One region of the Arthrobacter sp. MMS18-M83 genome, then DNA from elsewhere that is predicted to be linked to it. Evidence: riboswitches for the same ligand, from Rfam matches in the RefSeq annotation. Region 1 holds a riboswitch; each other region holds the start of a gene.
What was found. Region 1 has a riboswitch for cyclic di-AMP ahead of OW521_RS12840 (hypothetical protein). Riboswitches for the same ligand answer to the same signal wherever they lie in the genome.
Positions count from the first base shown of each region.

Region 1 (4,560 bases):
GCGGCAGATAAGGAAAGCTAGGCGAGGGCCGCCTTCAGCGCCGCGTGGACCCAATCCCGGTACCTCTCCGGTTCCCAGCCGAAATCCAGTACCAGTGATCGATAGGTGTCAGGGTGGCCCACGGACCAGATCACGGCCGCTGCTTGCTCATCGCTCATGCCGGAGGTCAACGCCCCGCGTTGCCGGAGCGCGTCAGCCGCTTCGGCGTAGTTCCGTAGCCGGAGCTCTGCCCGGTCCCTCAGCACTTTGGCCGCTTCAGCGTCGACGGCGGAGGCCTGCCTCATGACGCTGAACAGTTCGCTGCTGCGTGGGTGCACCTCGGAGAACCAGTCAGCCAACAATTCAATGACCGCGCCTGCGTCGACGGCCGCGGCTGTCCGCGCGCGCATGGTTTCCGGAACGGAACGGGGCGCCTCCGGACCGGCAGCCGTAGCGTCGACCACGGCCGACAGTAGCGCCGCCTTGTTGCCCACGGAGTTGTAAATGGTCTGGATAGCCACGCCAGCCTGCTCGGCAACTGCCCCGATAGTGGTGGCCACGTATCCCCTGCTCAGAAACAGTTCCTTAGCGGCCTCAACCACCGCAGCCTTCGTGGCGACAGCTTGAGCCATCCGCCTGTCGTTATGCCGAATCTCCACGAAAAAAGAATAGCATTCCAGTGACTGGAATGCTATTCTAATGAAGCCAGCACACCTCAGGAGGCTTCGCGATGGACATGAACGTTGAGCAAGTAGACACCGCGGTTATCGGCGCCGGACAGGCCGGGCTCGCCACCGGATTCCATCTGAAGAAACAAGGGCAAGACTTCCTCATCCTGGATTCACGTGCTCGCACAGGCGATGTGTGGCGGAACCGCTGGGATTCCTTGCGACTCTTCACCCCTGCGCAGCACGACTCGCTGCCCGGCCTGCCCTTCCCCGCCAACCGGGGCACCTTTCCCAGCAAAGACGCCATGGCCGAATACCTCGAGGCGTATGCCGGCAACTGGAACCTCCCGGTGCGTCATGGCGTCCAGGTCACCGGAATCGAGCGCGACGACGGCCGATACCGAGTCCAGTCAAGCTCCGGACCGATCCTGGCCAAGAACGTGGTTGTTGCAACGGGCCCGAATGCCCGCCCGAGGATTCCAGCCTTCGCGGAGGCCTTGGACCCAGGCATTCACCAACTGCACGGCGCGGAGTACGCCAACCCGGACTCAGTTCCGCCCGGAGATGTCCTGGTGGTCGGCTCCGGCACTTCCGGCGTCGAAATTGCCTTGGAGCTCGCATCCAGCCACCGCACCTACATCGCCGGAACTCCCCCGTTCCACGTTCCGGGTCCAGTGACGCGATACGCCGGGGGGCTTTGGTGGCTCTTCATCCACAATGTGATGAACCGATCCACTCCTATCGGCCGCAAGGTTGCGGTCGGCTTCACCAAGCACGGCGCGCCTCTGATCCGGGCCTCCACAAAAGAGCTCGACGCCGCGGCAGTCACCCGCCTGCCACGCCTGACGGGCACCCATGGGGGCCAACCGCTCCTGGACGATGGCCAAACACTCCCAGTCTCCACCGTGATCTGGGCGACCGGCTACCAACCGGACTTTGCCTGGATCCAAGGACTTCCGGCGGACGAGGACGGCTGGCCGCTTACCTGCCGGGGCGCCGTGGAACAACTGCCGGGGCTGTTCTTCGTGGGCATGCCGTTCCAATACGGGCTGACCTCGGGCCTTGTGGGTGGCGTCGGCCGGGACGCCGAACATGTCGCCGGACTCATCGCCGGGCAAACTGGAGCGCAGCGGAACTAGATCCGCGCGCGAAATCCCGCGGAATACCGGTCGCCCGGCCCGTTATCTAAATGTGACTTTTCTAGTCGGCTGTTGTAGCGTCGAGGGGCGACCCAATCCCCAGCTGGGCCGCTTCCGGGCTGACGCCGAGCTCTGCCGCAACCCGGATTCCGCTAGACGTGCGGCAGAGACGGGGGACCCAGAGTCTCCGGGCCTACTTCTCCACAGGCCCTTGGGGTGAAGCCGCCATGCGCGGCCGGACGGCCTCGTCCGAACCCGACAGCTAACCTCGAAGGCGTTGAGAGGCAATCACCATGTCCCCAACCATGGATCAGCCTCGCCGTGCCCAAGTGGCGCGCGAGCGCACCAAACCGACCGGACGCCGTCGGGCCCAAGACGGTGGACCGTTCATCCCTGAACCGGCTTCCGAAATTTCGACGCCGGCACCAACCACCCCGACGAACCCGACGACGGCGGCGCCCACCACGCGAGCGGCCGCCCGCGCGGCCGAGCGGAAACGGGCAGCCCAAGCCAGCGAGACCGCGAGCATTCCGGCGGTTCCACCCGCAGCGGTGGAACCAACTACCGCCCCCGAACCCGCCACCGCGGCTATTCCGATAGTGGCAACAAAGACGGCGGCACCCGCGGCTCCCGCTGAACCGGAACCCGCCACCGCAGTCATCTCGACCGTTGCACCCCCCGCCGAAACCCAGAAGGCACCCACAACCGCCCTTCCAACGGCAACTCGTGCAGGCTTCACTCCGGTGTCCTCTGCCGGATCGTCGTTCAGCCGGGAACCGCACGCCGTCCTCAAAAAGGCTGCGACCATCCGGACGATGAGCAACCGAATGGCAGTGGTGACAGGAGCCCTAGGCATCTTGTTGGCGGCGGCTTCCGTCAGCCAGGCTCTTGAGTTGCCCTTCTTCGGCCAGGAAACCCGCGCCCAGGACCAGAGCTCCACGCAGTCCGGCACTCCTTCCACGACGGCAAGCACTTCCCCCAGCACTGCAGCGCTACCTTCGGCAGCTACCCCGAGCGCCAAGGCCGGTCAGACTACTGCGGACCCAGCGCAAGGGCCGCAGCAAGGGCCCGCCGCCGTCAAGCCGTCGAGCGCGGGGGCACCATCAGTCTCCATTCGGGTTCCCTCCGTAGTCCCATCAGCGCTGCCCCCAAGCCTTACTCCGGTGCCAGCCGTTCCCACACCGGCGCAACCCGCTCCGGCTCCCAGCCCGGATCCCCCGGTCACGGTCACCCCGACCCCCACCGATCCGGCCTCGCCGACGCCCACCCCGACCGACCCGTCCTCGCACACGCCACCTGGCCAATCGAAGCCGAAACCGCCGGTACAGCCCAGCAGCCCATCGACGGCCACGCCGCAGCCCACCCAACCGGGCGTGGATCTCGGGTCGATTTTGGACGCCGCGAGCGGAGCTCTGCTGTGAGGATGGGAAAGCATCGAACCTCTTCCGTCGAGTGGCACGGCCGGTGCTGCCGGAGCACCAAGACCGCAACAGTCCAGCGTCGCCCGGACCGCTGGCGCTGCAGCCTTCAGCTGCGGCCGTTCAAGGGGTAACCGGCGCGGCCTCAAATGCGGGCAACCTCAAATCCGCGGCCGCCCCGCCCAGCGGCGCGCTTTGAGCGTCGCGTGCAGTTCGAGCCGGATAGCGCCATTCAACGGATCAGCACCGATGAGTTGCCGGACCCTGGCCAGCCGGTTGTAGATGCTGCTGCGGTGCAAGTGCAGCTTCGTGGCCACGTCCTGGACCGAACCGTCGCTGTCGTAAAGCAGTTCGAGCACGGGCAGGAGCTCGCCGTTGCGGTCTGCGTCCTCGATCGCCTGGAAATGTGAAGAGCCCGAATCGTCCCAGCCGCCAGGCGCCTGCAGCCGTTCGAACAACTGGTAGATGCCCGCCGAGCGGCTGTCCACGAGCTCGCCGAGTGGAGGATCGACGGCGGCAGCCTGGGCCGCGAGCTTCGATTGCCGGTAGGCCCGCCCCAATTGACGGACCACCGAAAACGGCTCGCTGATGCCAAGGATGACCCGGTCCACCTTCCGGCCGGCACGCTTGGCGAGCTCGAGCTGATAGTGGACCAGGACTTGCGCATGTTCGGCCCGGCCGCCGGTTTCGCGGAACAGCAGGACCGAATGCGTCTCCGTGCCGGCGCTGAAAAGTACGGAATCGACGCCGATGGTTGCCTGCAGCGCCGCGGAACGGTGCGTCAGCGTGGCCGCGATGGGATCGGCGACGCCGCGGCTGTCCTCTGCGTCAAGCACGGTAACCAACTGCCACGGGCCCCGGCCTTGGATTTCCTTCCATCCGGCCACGGCCGCCACCGCGTTGGATTCTCCTTGGCAAGCAGCCAGGAATTCCTGCTCTCGGCGGCGCCGGAACTCCGACTCGGCGGTATTGGAATCGAGCAGCAGTCCTGCCAGGAGGTCCAGCTCGTCCCGGACGCCCGGCAACTCGGCGAGGATCGCCGTCGCGGTCTGCTCGTCAAGGTCCTGCTGGACCCAGAGGTACCCCACGCGGAAACCGCGCACCAGCAGCGGGACGCAGACGCGCCCCACCATGCCGAGCTCTTCATTGGCGGGTACGACGACGGGACGCACTGCCGTGGCGATGCCGTGCGAAAGCTGCCAAGCACTGACGTCCACCGGAACCCGTTTGCTCAGGAGGAAATTCACGCGCACGCGGTCCGCATGGGATTGGTTGGAACTGTAGGCGAGCAGGACGCCGTCGAGGTCTTCCAGGGAGAGGCCGCGGCCCAACTTGAGTGCGACGTCCTCGACGATT
Region 1 is NZ_CP113343.1:2,720,406-2,724,965, reverse strand. Features, by position in the region: gene OW521_RS12855 (helix-turn-helix domain-containing protein) at 1-21, shown strand, start outside; gene OW521_RS12850 (TetR/AcrR family transcriptional regulator) at 18-611, opposite strand; gene OW521_RS12845 (flavin-containing monooxygenase) at 710-1,786, shown strand; cyclic di-AMP (ydaO/yuaA leader) riboswitch at 1,927-2,077, shown strand; gene OW521_RS12840 (hypothetical protein) at 2,080-3,207, shown strand; gene OW521_RS12835 (PucR family transcriptional regulator) at 3,366-4,560, opposite strand, start outside.

Region 2 (4,560 bases), 720 kb from region 1:
ATCCTCGTGCTGAGCGGCGCCGCACAGTTGTGGCATGTCTACGTGTTCGCGCTGATGCTCGGAGTCGTCTCGGCACTTGACGCCCCCATTCGCCAGACGTTCGTTTCGGAGCTCGTCAAGGACGACTACCTCTCCAACGCCGTGGCGCTGAACAGTGCCTCGTTCAACGTTGCCCGCATGATCGGCCCTGCCGTGGCCGGCATGTTGACTGTGGCCGTGGGGCCGGGCTGGGTGTTCATGATCAACACGCTGACCTTCGTGGCGATGCTCGGCGCGATCCGTGCCATCCCTTCCTCCTCACTGCGCGTCCAGCCCCGGGCAGCCGCGGGCAAGGGCCGGATCCGCGAAGGGCTTCGCTACGTCCGCAACCGCCCTGACATCATGGTGGTCCTCGTCGCGATTTTCATCATGGGCACGTTCGGCCTGAACTTCGTCCTCTTCATCGCTGCGATGGTTGGCACGGAATTCGGCATGGACGCAGGTGCGTTCGGGCTCCTCAACTCGGTCATGGCAATCGGCTCAGTAGCGGGAGCGTTGCTGGCCGCCCGCCGGGGGAGGCCACGCATGCGGCTCATCTTTGCCGCGTCCGGCGGGTTCGGCATCGCGAGCGGACTCGCCGCCATGGCGCCGAACTACACGATGTTTGGCTTGGCGCTGATTCCGTGCGGCCTGTTTGCCTTGACCATGATCACCAGCGCCAACGGCTATGTACAGTCCACTACCGAACCCGTCATGCGCGGCAGGGTCATGGCGCTGTACATGGCCATTTTCATGGGCGGAACGCCCATCGGGGCGCCCTTCGTCGGCTGGGTATCCAACGTAGCCGGACCCCGCTGGGCCGTTGGCGTGGCAGCGGCTGCCGGCGCCAGCACCGCCGTCGTCGGCATCATCTGGATCATCCGAGCGCGTCAGTTGCGGCTCCGCTTCGACAGCAGCGCCGGAGGTTTGCGGCTCTTCCGCATCGAGTCGCAAGGCGCCAGCCCTGCCATGGACGACGGCGTTGAGGGCGACAGCGCCGTTAAAAGGGCTGGCGCTGTTAAAAGGGCTAGCGCCGCCCGGGATCCTCACCCGAACGACGCCGACCAGTCCTGACCGCGGGAACGCGGCGGGCTCTTACTTCTTCAGTTCGCCCACCACGAAGTCGATGCTGGCGAGCAGCGCCGAAACGTCGTCCGGTTCGATGGCAACGAAAGTAGCGATGCGGAGCTGGTTGCGGCCCAGCTTGCGGTACGGCTCCGTGTCCACGATCCCATTGGCCCGCAGCACCTTCGCAATCGCCGCCGCGTCGATCGAATCATCAAAATCGATCGTGGCAATGACGTTGGAGCGGTCTTCAGGCTTTGCCACGAACGGGGTGGCGTACTCGGAAGCCTCGGCCCAGGTGTAGATGCGGCCGGCGGAGTCCGCCGTGCGCGCGGAAGCGAAGTCCAGGCCGCCGTTCTTGTTGAGCCACTGGACCTGGGCGTCAAGCGTCACCAGGGTGGACAGGGACGGAGTGTTGTAGGTCTGGTTGAGCTTCGAGTTGTCGATGGCCGTCTGCAGATCCAGGAAATCTGGAATCCAGCGGCCGCTTGCCTTGATCTTGGCGGCGCGCTCAAGGGCGGCGGGGGAGAAGAGGCCAAGCCACAGTCCGCCGTCGGAGGCAAAGTTCTTTTGCGGTGCGAAGTAGTAGACATCGGCCTCGGCGACGTCCACGTCCAGGCCACCGGCAGCCGAGGTCGCGTCCACCAGGACCAGTGCGCCGTCGTCTACACCGGCTACCCGCTTCACGGGGGCCGCCACGCCAGTGGACGTTTCGTTCTGCGGCCACGCGTAAACGTCCACGCCTGCCTCGGCCTGGGAAACCGGGCGCGTGCCGGGCTCGGACTTGATGATGGAGGAAGCTTCCAGGAAGGGTGCCTTGTTGGTGGCCGAGGCGAACTTGGAACCGAACTCACCAAAGGAGAGGTGCTGTGCCTTCTTCTCCACCAGGCCGAAGCTGGCGACGTCCCAGAACGCGGTGGAGCCTCCGACGCCGAGAATCACCTCGTAACCGTCGGGTGCGCGGAAGAACTGGCTGAGTCCCTCGCGGACGGAGCCCACCAGGTTCTTGACTGGTGCCTGCCGGTGGGAAGTGCCAAGGATCGTCGCAGACGCGGCAGACAATGCCTCGATCTGCTCCGGGCGGACCTTGGAGGGCCCGGCGCCGAAGCGGCCGTCCTTGGGCAGCAAATCGGCGGGGATGGTGATGCTGTTGTCGCTCACGGGATGCTCCAATGGTGAAGTAGCGGCCTAGATGGGTCGTGGCAGGTGGCATCGCTGCCCCTTCGACTCCCCAATTCTGCCTGACTTCGCATGCGGCGACAGAACTGAACGCTTCATAGTCCGCCACGTGGAGGCATCTGTTCCGCCGGGCGCGGGACATGGGCTCGGGACATGGGCGGGGGACACGGGGCGGACACGGGGCGGGCACGAAAATTATCCGGAGTAATTCCAAATAAGCTAAGCTAGGAGCTGGCGCCCGGCCTGGGACGACCGGCGGGCAGCCCGCCTGGCCGGCTGCGGTACGGTGGAAAATACGCAAGATACTGCGCTCGAGGAGCTGAGCTGGATGACGGATCTGATCGATACCACTGAGATGTATCTTCGGACCATTTTGGAGCTTGAAGAAGAGAACATCGTGGCTCTTCGCGCGCGCATCGCCGAGCGCTTGCGGCACTCCGGGCCCACCGTTTCCCAGACGATCGGGCGAATGGAGCGCGACGGCCTGGTAATTGTTTCCAACGACCGGCACCTTGAGCTGACCGAAACCGGCCGGAAACGTGCCACTGAGGTCATGCGCAAGCACCGTCTCGCCGAGCGGCTCCTGGCCGACGTCATCGGACTGGACTGGGCCTATGTCCACGACGAAGCATGCCGCTGGGAACACGTTATGAGCGAGCGCGTGGAGCGGCGGCTCTATGAGCTTCTGGACCACCCCACGGAATCTCCCTACGGCAACCCCATTCCAGGACTCGAAGCCCTGGGCGGAGTTGCGTCACAGGCCTTTACGGATGGCGTGGTCAACCTTCTTGAAGCGATGAACGAATACTCACCGGACAACCGGGTCATTGTCAGCCGGTTGGCTGAACCGATCCAGGTGGAACCGGAACTGTTGGTGCAGCTGGACGAAGGCGGAATCCGCCCCGGAGCCAGGGTTTCCCTGGAGCGTGTGGGGGAGTACATCTCCGTTCGCGTGCCCAATATCGACGGTGCCTTGGAGTTGCCTCCTGAGGTGGCGTCGCACGTGTTTGTCACCGTCTCCTAGCCCTTTCGGCTAAGCGATCGGCAAAGATAACGGAATTATTACTGCGGGGGTTTAATCCCCTATAGTTGAGTACTAACGCCGATACCAAAGCGTTACCTGATCCGAAGCCGAGTTCTGCCAGCGGATCAGGTGGATTAGTCCATTCACTGGCAGAAGCGGGGGAACCACCAGTGGCGGTCGAAAGACAGCCTTGGGGTGAAGTCCGCAGCGGATGTGCAAAAACGCAGGGCCTTTCCGGGGGATCCCTCTGTGCTTCGCGTCCTCCGCGCGGACCGGGTCCATGCACTCTCTGACCCGAATCCGACAGCTAACTTCGCAGGCTTGCCAGAGAGGAACACTTTGACCACGCAGAACACGAGGGGCCGCAGACGCGCGTCCGGTCCTACTGCTGAGCTGCGGACCATGCAAGTCATTGCGCACGATCGGCCCCGCGATCCGCATCGCGAAGTGCGCCGGCGCAAGGGCCCCTTGCGGCAAATGGCCGATTTCGCCGCCGCGAGCGGTGCGGGACAGAAGGCTGGCGTGGCCCTCGCCGCCACGGGCCTCATCCTGACGGTGGCCATGCCGGGTACTGGCGCATTGACGGCCGCTGCGGAATCGAACCAGGCTTCCACGGCTTCGGCAGGCACTCAGGCCGAGATTCCCGCTGCGGCCAATGCCACCATCGACTTCAGCCGAGCTGCCGTTTCCACTACGGCGGATCCTGATAGCAAACTTAAGCAGCTCCTGAGCGCGCAGTCCGTCGGCAGCATCAAGACGTCATCCTCGAAGGGCACGCTGGGGGCTCCGCTGGACACCCTCGCCACGGCTTCGCCGTTCGGCTACCGCGTGAACCCCATTACGGGAGGCCTTGGGGAGTTCCACCGTGGCCAGGACTTCGTGGCCCAGTGCGGCACGCAGGTACATGCGGCTGCAGCCGGCAAGGTCACGTTTGCGGGCTGGCACCCGTATGGCGGCGGAAACCGCATTGTGGTGGACCACGGCAACGGCCTGGAAACCACGTACAACCACTTATCCTCGTTCAACGTCCAGGTGGGCCAAACGGTCAACCGCGGCGACGTCATCGCTTTGAGCGGCACCACTGGCGCCTCCACCGGCTGCCACCTCCATTTTGAAGTCATGGTCAACGGCGACGTCGTTGATCCCTTGGGCTGGCTGTAGCCAATCCGATGGACGTCTCTCGAATGCTTGTCACGCTCCGTGACCTGAATGTGACATTCAGCCAAAACTCCTGTACCGTCTAACTCGCATCAACTTTTAGAGAGTTGATGCAC
Region 2 is NZ_CP113343.1:2,000,293-2,004,852, reverse strand. Features, by position in the region: gene OW521_RS09370 (MFS transporter) at 1-1,092, shown strand, start outside; gene serC (phosphoserine transaminase) at 1,114-2,244, opposite strand; gene OW521_RS09360 (metal-dependent transcriptional regulator) at 2,591-3,286, shown strand; cyclic di-AMP (ydaO/yuaA leader) riboswitch at 3,413-3,623, shown strand; gene OW521_RS09355 (M23 family metallopeptidase) at 3,626-4,447, shown strand.
Region 2: it holds a riboswitch for cyclic di-AMP, as region 1 does, so the genes downstream of both, OW521_RS09355 (M23 family metallopeptidase) here and OW521_RS12840 (hypothetical protein) in region 1, are expected to answer to the same signal.

Region 3 (4,560 bases), 420 kb from region 1:
CGAGGCCAACCACCCGCCCATGATCCACACTGTGCGCGGAGCCGGTTACGTCATCAAGCCCGCCGAATAACCAGGGACGCAGAATGTCCGCGCTCTCGGGTATCCCCCGCCAGACCGACCATCGATGGTTCGATCCTTCAACCTGGCACCTGCGCACACGCCTGATCCTGGTCTCCATGGCACTCCTGGTAGCCATCTGCGGAGCCGTGGGCGTGGTCAGCTACGCCTCCATGGACGTGTTCCTCACCAAGCAGCTCGACCAGCAATTGACGCAGGCTTCCCATGGCCGGCCGCCCGTAGGTGATCCGAATGGACGCCCGGATCCTTTGGACGCCCGGGGCCAGAGCATCGGCACGCTGAATGCCCGCATTCTTGGCAGCCAGGTGAGCAGCGCCGGGTTCTTGTCCTCCGATGCCACCCGTACGCCTTTGTCGCTCAACGATGCCGGAATCCTGTTGGCTCTTCCCCACGATGGCCACCCGGTTGATCGGACCCTTTCCAATGGCGGTTACCGGCTGGTTGCCACTGAAACTCCTTACGGCGATGTTGTCATCACAGGCCTGCCGCTCGCCTCGAAAGAGGATACCGAGGCCTCGCTCGTGTGGACCATGGTGCTGGTGTCCTTGGGCGGGCTGGTGCTCATTGGACTCGCGGGAACCGTGCTGATCCGCCGCACCATGCGTCCCCTGGAGCAACTCTCCGACGTCGCCACCAAAGTGTCGAAGCTTCCGCTCGACGCCGGCGAGGTGGCCCTCGCGGTGCGCGTCCCGGCGTCGGCTGCCCACCCCGGCACAGAGGTGGGCAGCGTCGGTCATGCTTTGAACCTCATGCTGGACAACGTCTCCAACGCGTTGGAGGCACGCCAGCAAAGCGAAACCAAGGTGCGCCAGTTCGTGGCCGATGCCTCGCACGAGCTGCGGACTCCGCTGACGGCGATCCGCGGCTACACCGAGCTGTTGCGCATGACGGAGACGTTCACCGAGGACGGCCGCAAGTCGCTGGGACGGGTCCAAAGCCAGTCCGAACGGATGACCACCCTCGTGGAGGACCTCCTTCTCTTGGCGCGGCTGGACGAAGGCAAGGCACCCGAGTTCACCGATGTGGACCTCACGCAGTTGGTGATCGAGACCGTGAGCGACGAGAAAGTCATGGCCCCCGAGCACATCTGGCAGCTCAGGCTCCCGGACGAGCCCCTCACGGTCCGCGGCGACTCGACGCAGCTCCACCAGGTCTTGGCCAATCTGCTCTCAAATGCCCGCAAGCACACTGAGGCGGGAACCACGGTAGTCACGGGAGTCATGCGCTCGGCCGATGGCAGCGCCGTTGTCACCGTGACCGACAACGGGCCCGGCATTCCGCCTGAATTCCAAGGCAGGATCTTCTCGCGCTTTGCCCGTGCCGACGCCGCTCGTTCCGGTTCCGAGGGCACGTCCGGGCTCGGCCTGTCGATTGTGGAATCGATCGTTCAGGCCCATGGAGGTACCGTCGAGGTGGCCTCGCGTCCCGGCCGGACGGAGTTTGCCGTGCGGCTTCCAGCGCTCAGGACCGCCACGGTTTGAAGGTCCGCCGAGAAGACCACGACGCCGGAGGGCGGCTAGCGCAAGTCGGCGCACCGGCGCCGTGATCTCCGTTACCTAAATGTGACTTAACCGGAGTCCTCCTGTACCGTCGAATGGGTGCGCGGGATCATTCCGGCCACCGCCGGGTAGGCGCCGAGCTCTGCCACTCCCCGGTGCCCAAACTCCAGGCAGAGACGGGGGACCCAGGTCTCCGGGCAAACGCTCATGTTGAGCCAGCCCTAGGGGTGAAGCCGTACCGCCACGATTTCTCAGTGGCCACGGCCGGATGACCTCATCCGAATCCGACAGCTAACTCCGCAGGCGTCGAGAGGCAATCACCATGTCTGATTCCAAGAATCAGTCGCGCCCTGTTGCGCGCCACCGAGGCGAAACTGCCCGGAAAAACAAGTCACGTTCCACCCTGAGGCGAGCCGCCGCAAACCTCGGCACCAGCCAGCGAATGGCAGTTGTTGCCGGCGTCGTCGCTGTGTTCCTCGGGGCAGGCGCCGCCACCCAGGCCGCCGACCAAGCCATCAATGCCCAGGACATGAGCCAGACGTCCGAATCGCGCGCCATTGCAGAGCAAAGCGCGACGCCGTCCGCCACCGCCACGCCGTCCGCGAGCGAAAGTGCCAAGCCGAGCACCGCTCCGACGCAGGCACCCGCTCCCGCTCCTGCCGCCGTCGCACCCCAGGCTGCGGCACCGGCCGCTCCCGTGGCACCGCCCGCTCCGGCAGCCCCGACTGTGCAGGTCGCCGTCAATGACCCTGCCGGCGCCCAGGCTTACGCCGCGAGCATGCTTTCCTCCTACGGGTGGGGCCAGGGCGAAATGTCCTCCTTGTTGACCTTGTGGAACAAGGAATCCGATTGGCGGACCACTGCCACCAACGCCTCGAGCGGCGCTTACGGCATTGTGCAGTCGCTGCCGGGCGAAAAGATGGCCTCCGAAGGCCCCGATTGGCAGACCAACTACCAGACCCAGATCCGCTGGGGCCTGAACTACATCAAGGAACGCTACGGATCCCCGTCTGCGGCCTGGGCCTTCCACTTGGCGCACAACTGGTACTAAGCGCACAAAATTCTTAGAGGTCCGCCCCTTCAGGGGGCGGACCTCTACTGCGTTAACCGGGCCTCGCCACATGCACAGCCGCGTCACAGGTTCCGCCTTAAGCACTCATAATCGGCGGCGGCACTCTGGATACATGACGCTCATCGAATCCACCACAGGAACCCTGAAGGACCCCGCGGTGGTGCCGCCGGGCCGCCCGATCCAACACAGAACCCGAATTCAACGCAGCGCTGCCGTTCAATACAGCACTGTTCGGCGTGCCCCCGTGGACGTCCGCTCCACCGTCCCCGTCCTCGATGTCACGATCCCCGTCTTCAACGAGGAACGCGACCTCGAAGAGTGCCTGCGCAGGCTTCACGGCCATCTGCGCGAATCTTTCCCACACGGCTTCCGCATCACCGTGGCCGACAACGCCAGCACGGACAGCACCCTGAAAATCGCCGAACGGCTGGCCAGGGAATTGGCGGAGCTCGCGGTGGTCCATCTTGAGGAGAAGGGACGCGGCAACGCCTTGCGCAAGGTGTGGCTCGCGTCGCCGTCGCCCGTTCTGGCCTACATGGACGTAGATCTGTCCACAGATCTCGCCGCGCTGGCACCCCTCTTGGCGCCACTGATCTCCGGCCATTCGGACCTCGCCATCGGCACAAGGCTGACCCGCAACTCCCGGGTTGTCCGCGGCCCCAAGCGCGAATTCATCTCGCGCAGCTACAACCTGATGCTGCACTCGTTCATGGGCGCCCGCTTCAGTGATGCCCAGTGCGGCTTCAAAGCGATCCGGGCCGACGTTGCCCAGCAGATCCTCCCCCACACCATGGACAACTCCTGGTTCTTCGACACGGAACTTTTGGTACTCGCGGAACGCTGCGGCCTCAGGGTCCACGAAGTGCCCGTGGACTGGATCGACGATCCCAATTCCAGCGTCGACGTGGTGCGCACCGCCCTGGCCGACATCCGCGGCATGGCCCGGCTCACGCGGGACCTCGTCTCCGGACGCATCCCCATCCCGGAACTGCGCGCAGCCCTTGCCCGCGGCCCGCTCCCGGCGTCGTCCCGTACAGCAGAGCAGAGCCCGCGCAGCAGCCTGTTCGGGCAACTGGTGCGGTTCGCCGCGATCGGTGCCGCGTCGACCCTCGCCTACGTGCTCATCTTCTTGTTTTGCCGCGGCTTCATGGACCCGCAGCTGGCCAACTTCCTTGCGCTGCTCATCACGGCCATCGCCAACACCGGCGCCAACCGGCGCTTCACCTTCGGCATCCAGGGCGGCAATCCCGTACGGCATCACTTCGAGGGATTGATCGTCTTCGGCATCGGCCTTGCGCTCACTTCCGGGGCGCTCGCCTTGGTGCACAGTACGACGACGCCGGACCGCTGGGGCGAGCTCCTCACCGTGGTCGGGGCAAACCTCGCCGCCGCTGCGGTCCGCTTCCTCTTGTTCCGGCTGTGGGTCTTCCGGCAGCCCGGAACACGGCCGGCGCCGCCAGTCCAGCCAGAGCCAGAGCCAATGCCAATGCCAATGCCAATGATCGAATCAACCTCACCAGACAGCCCGCTCACAGAAACGGCAGCATCATGACCTCCACGATCTCTCACGCGGACACAGGGCCCGCCGTCGGAACTGTCACTCCTGGCTCTGGGGACGCAGCCCACGGCCGTCGCTCCACCGGCCCATCAACTCCAGGGGCCCCGGGCACCACTCCCCGTTGGACTCGATACGCCTTTGGCCGCCAGCCCCGCTGGGTGCGCCCGTCCGCCGCCGGGCTCCTCGTGGCCACCGCATTCCTGTATCTCTGGAATCTCGCGGCCACCGGCTACGGAAACTCCTTCTACGCTGCAGCCATCCAGGCCGGCACCAAGGACTGGACGGCATTGCTATTCGGTTCGCTCGACGCCGGGAATGCCATCACTGTGGACAAGCCACCCGCATCTCTATGG
Region 3 is NZ_CP113343.1:2,304,391-2,308,950, forward strand. Features, by position in the region: gene OW521_RS10820 (response regulator transcription factor) at 1-70, shown strand, start outside; gene OW521_RS10825 (HAMP domain-containing sensor histidine kinase) at 84-1,559, shown strand; cyclic di-AMP (ydaO/yuaA leader) riboswitch at 1,724-1,897, shown strand; gene OW521_RS10830 (hypothetical protein) at 1,900-2,628, shown strand; gene OW521_RS10835 (glycosyltransferase) at 2,762-4,201, shown strand; gene OW521_RS10840 (glycosyltransferase family 39 protein) at 4,198-4,560, shown strand, end outside.
Region 3: it holds a riboswitch for cyclic di-AMP, as region 1 does, so the genes downstream of both, OW521_RS10830 (hypothetical protein) here and OW521_RS12840 (hypothetical protein) in region 1, are expected to answer to the same signal.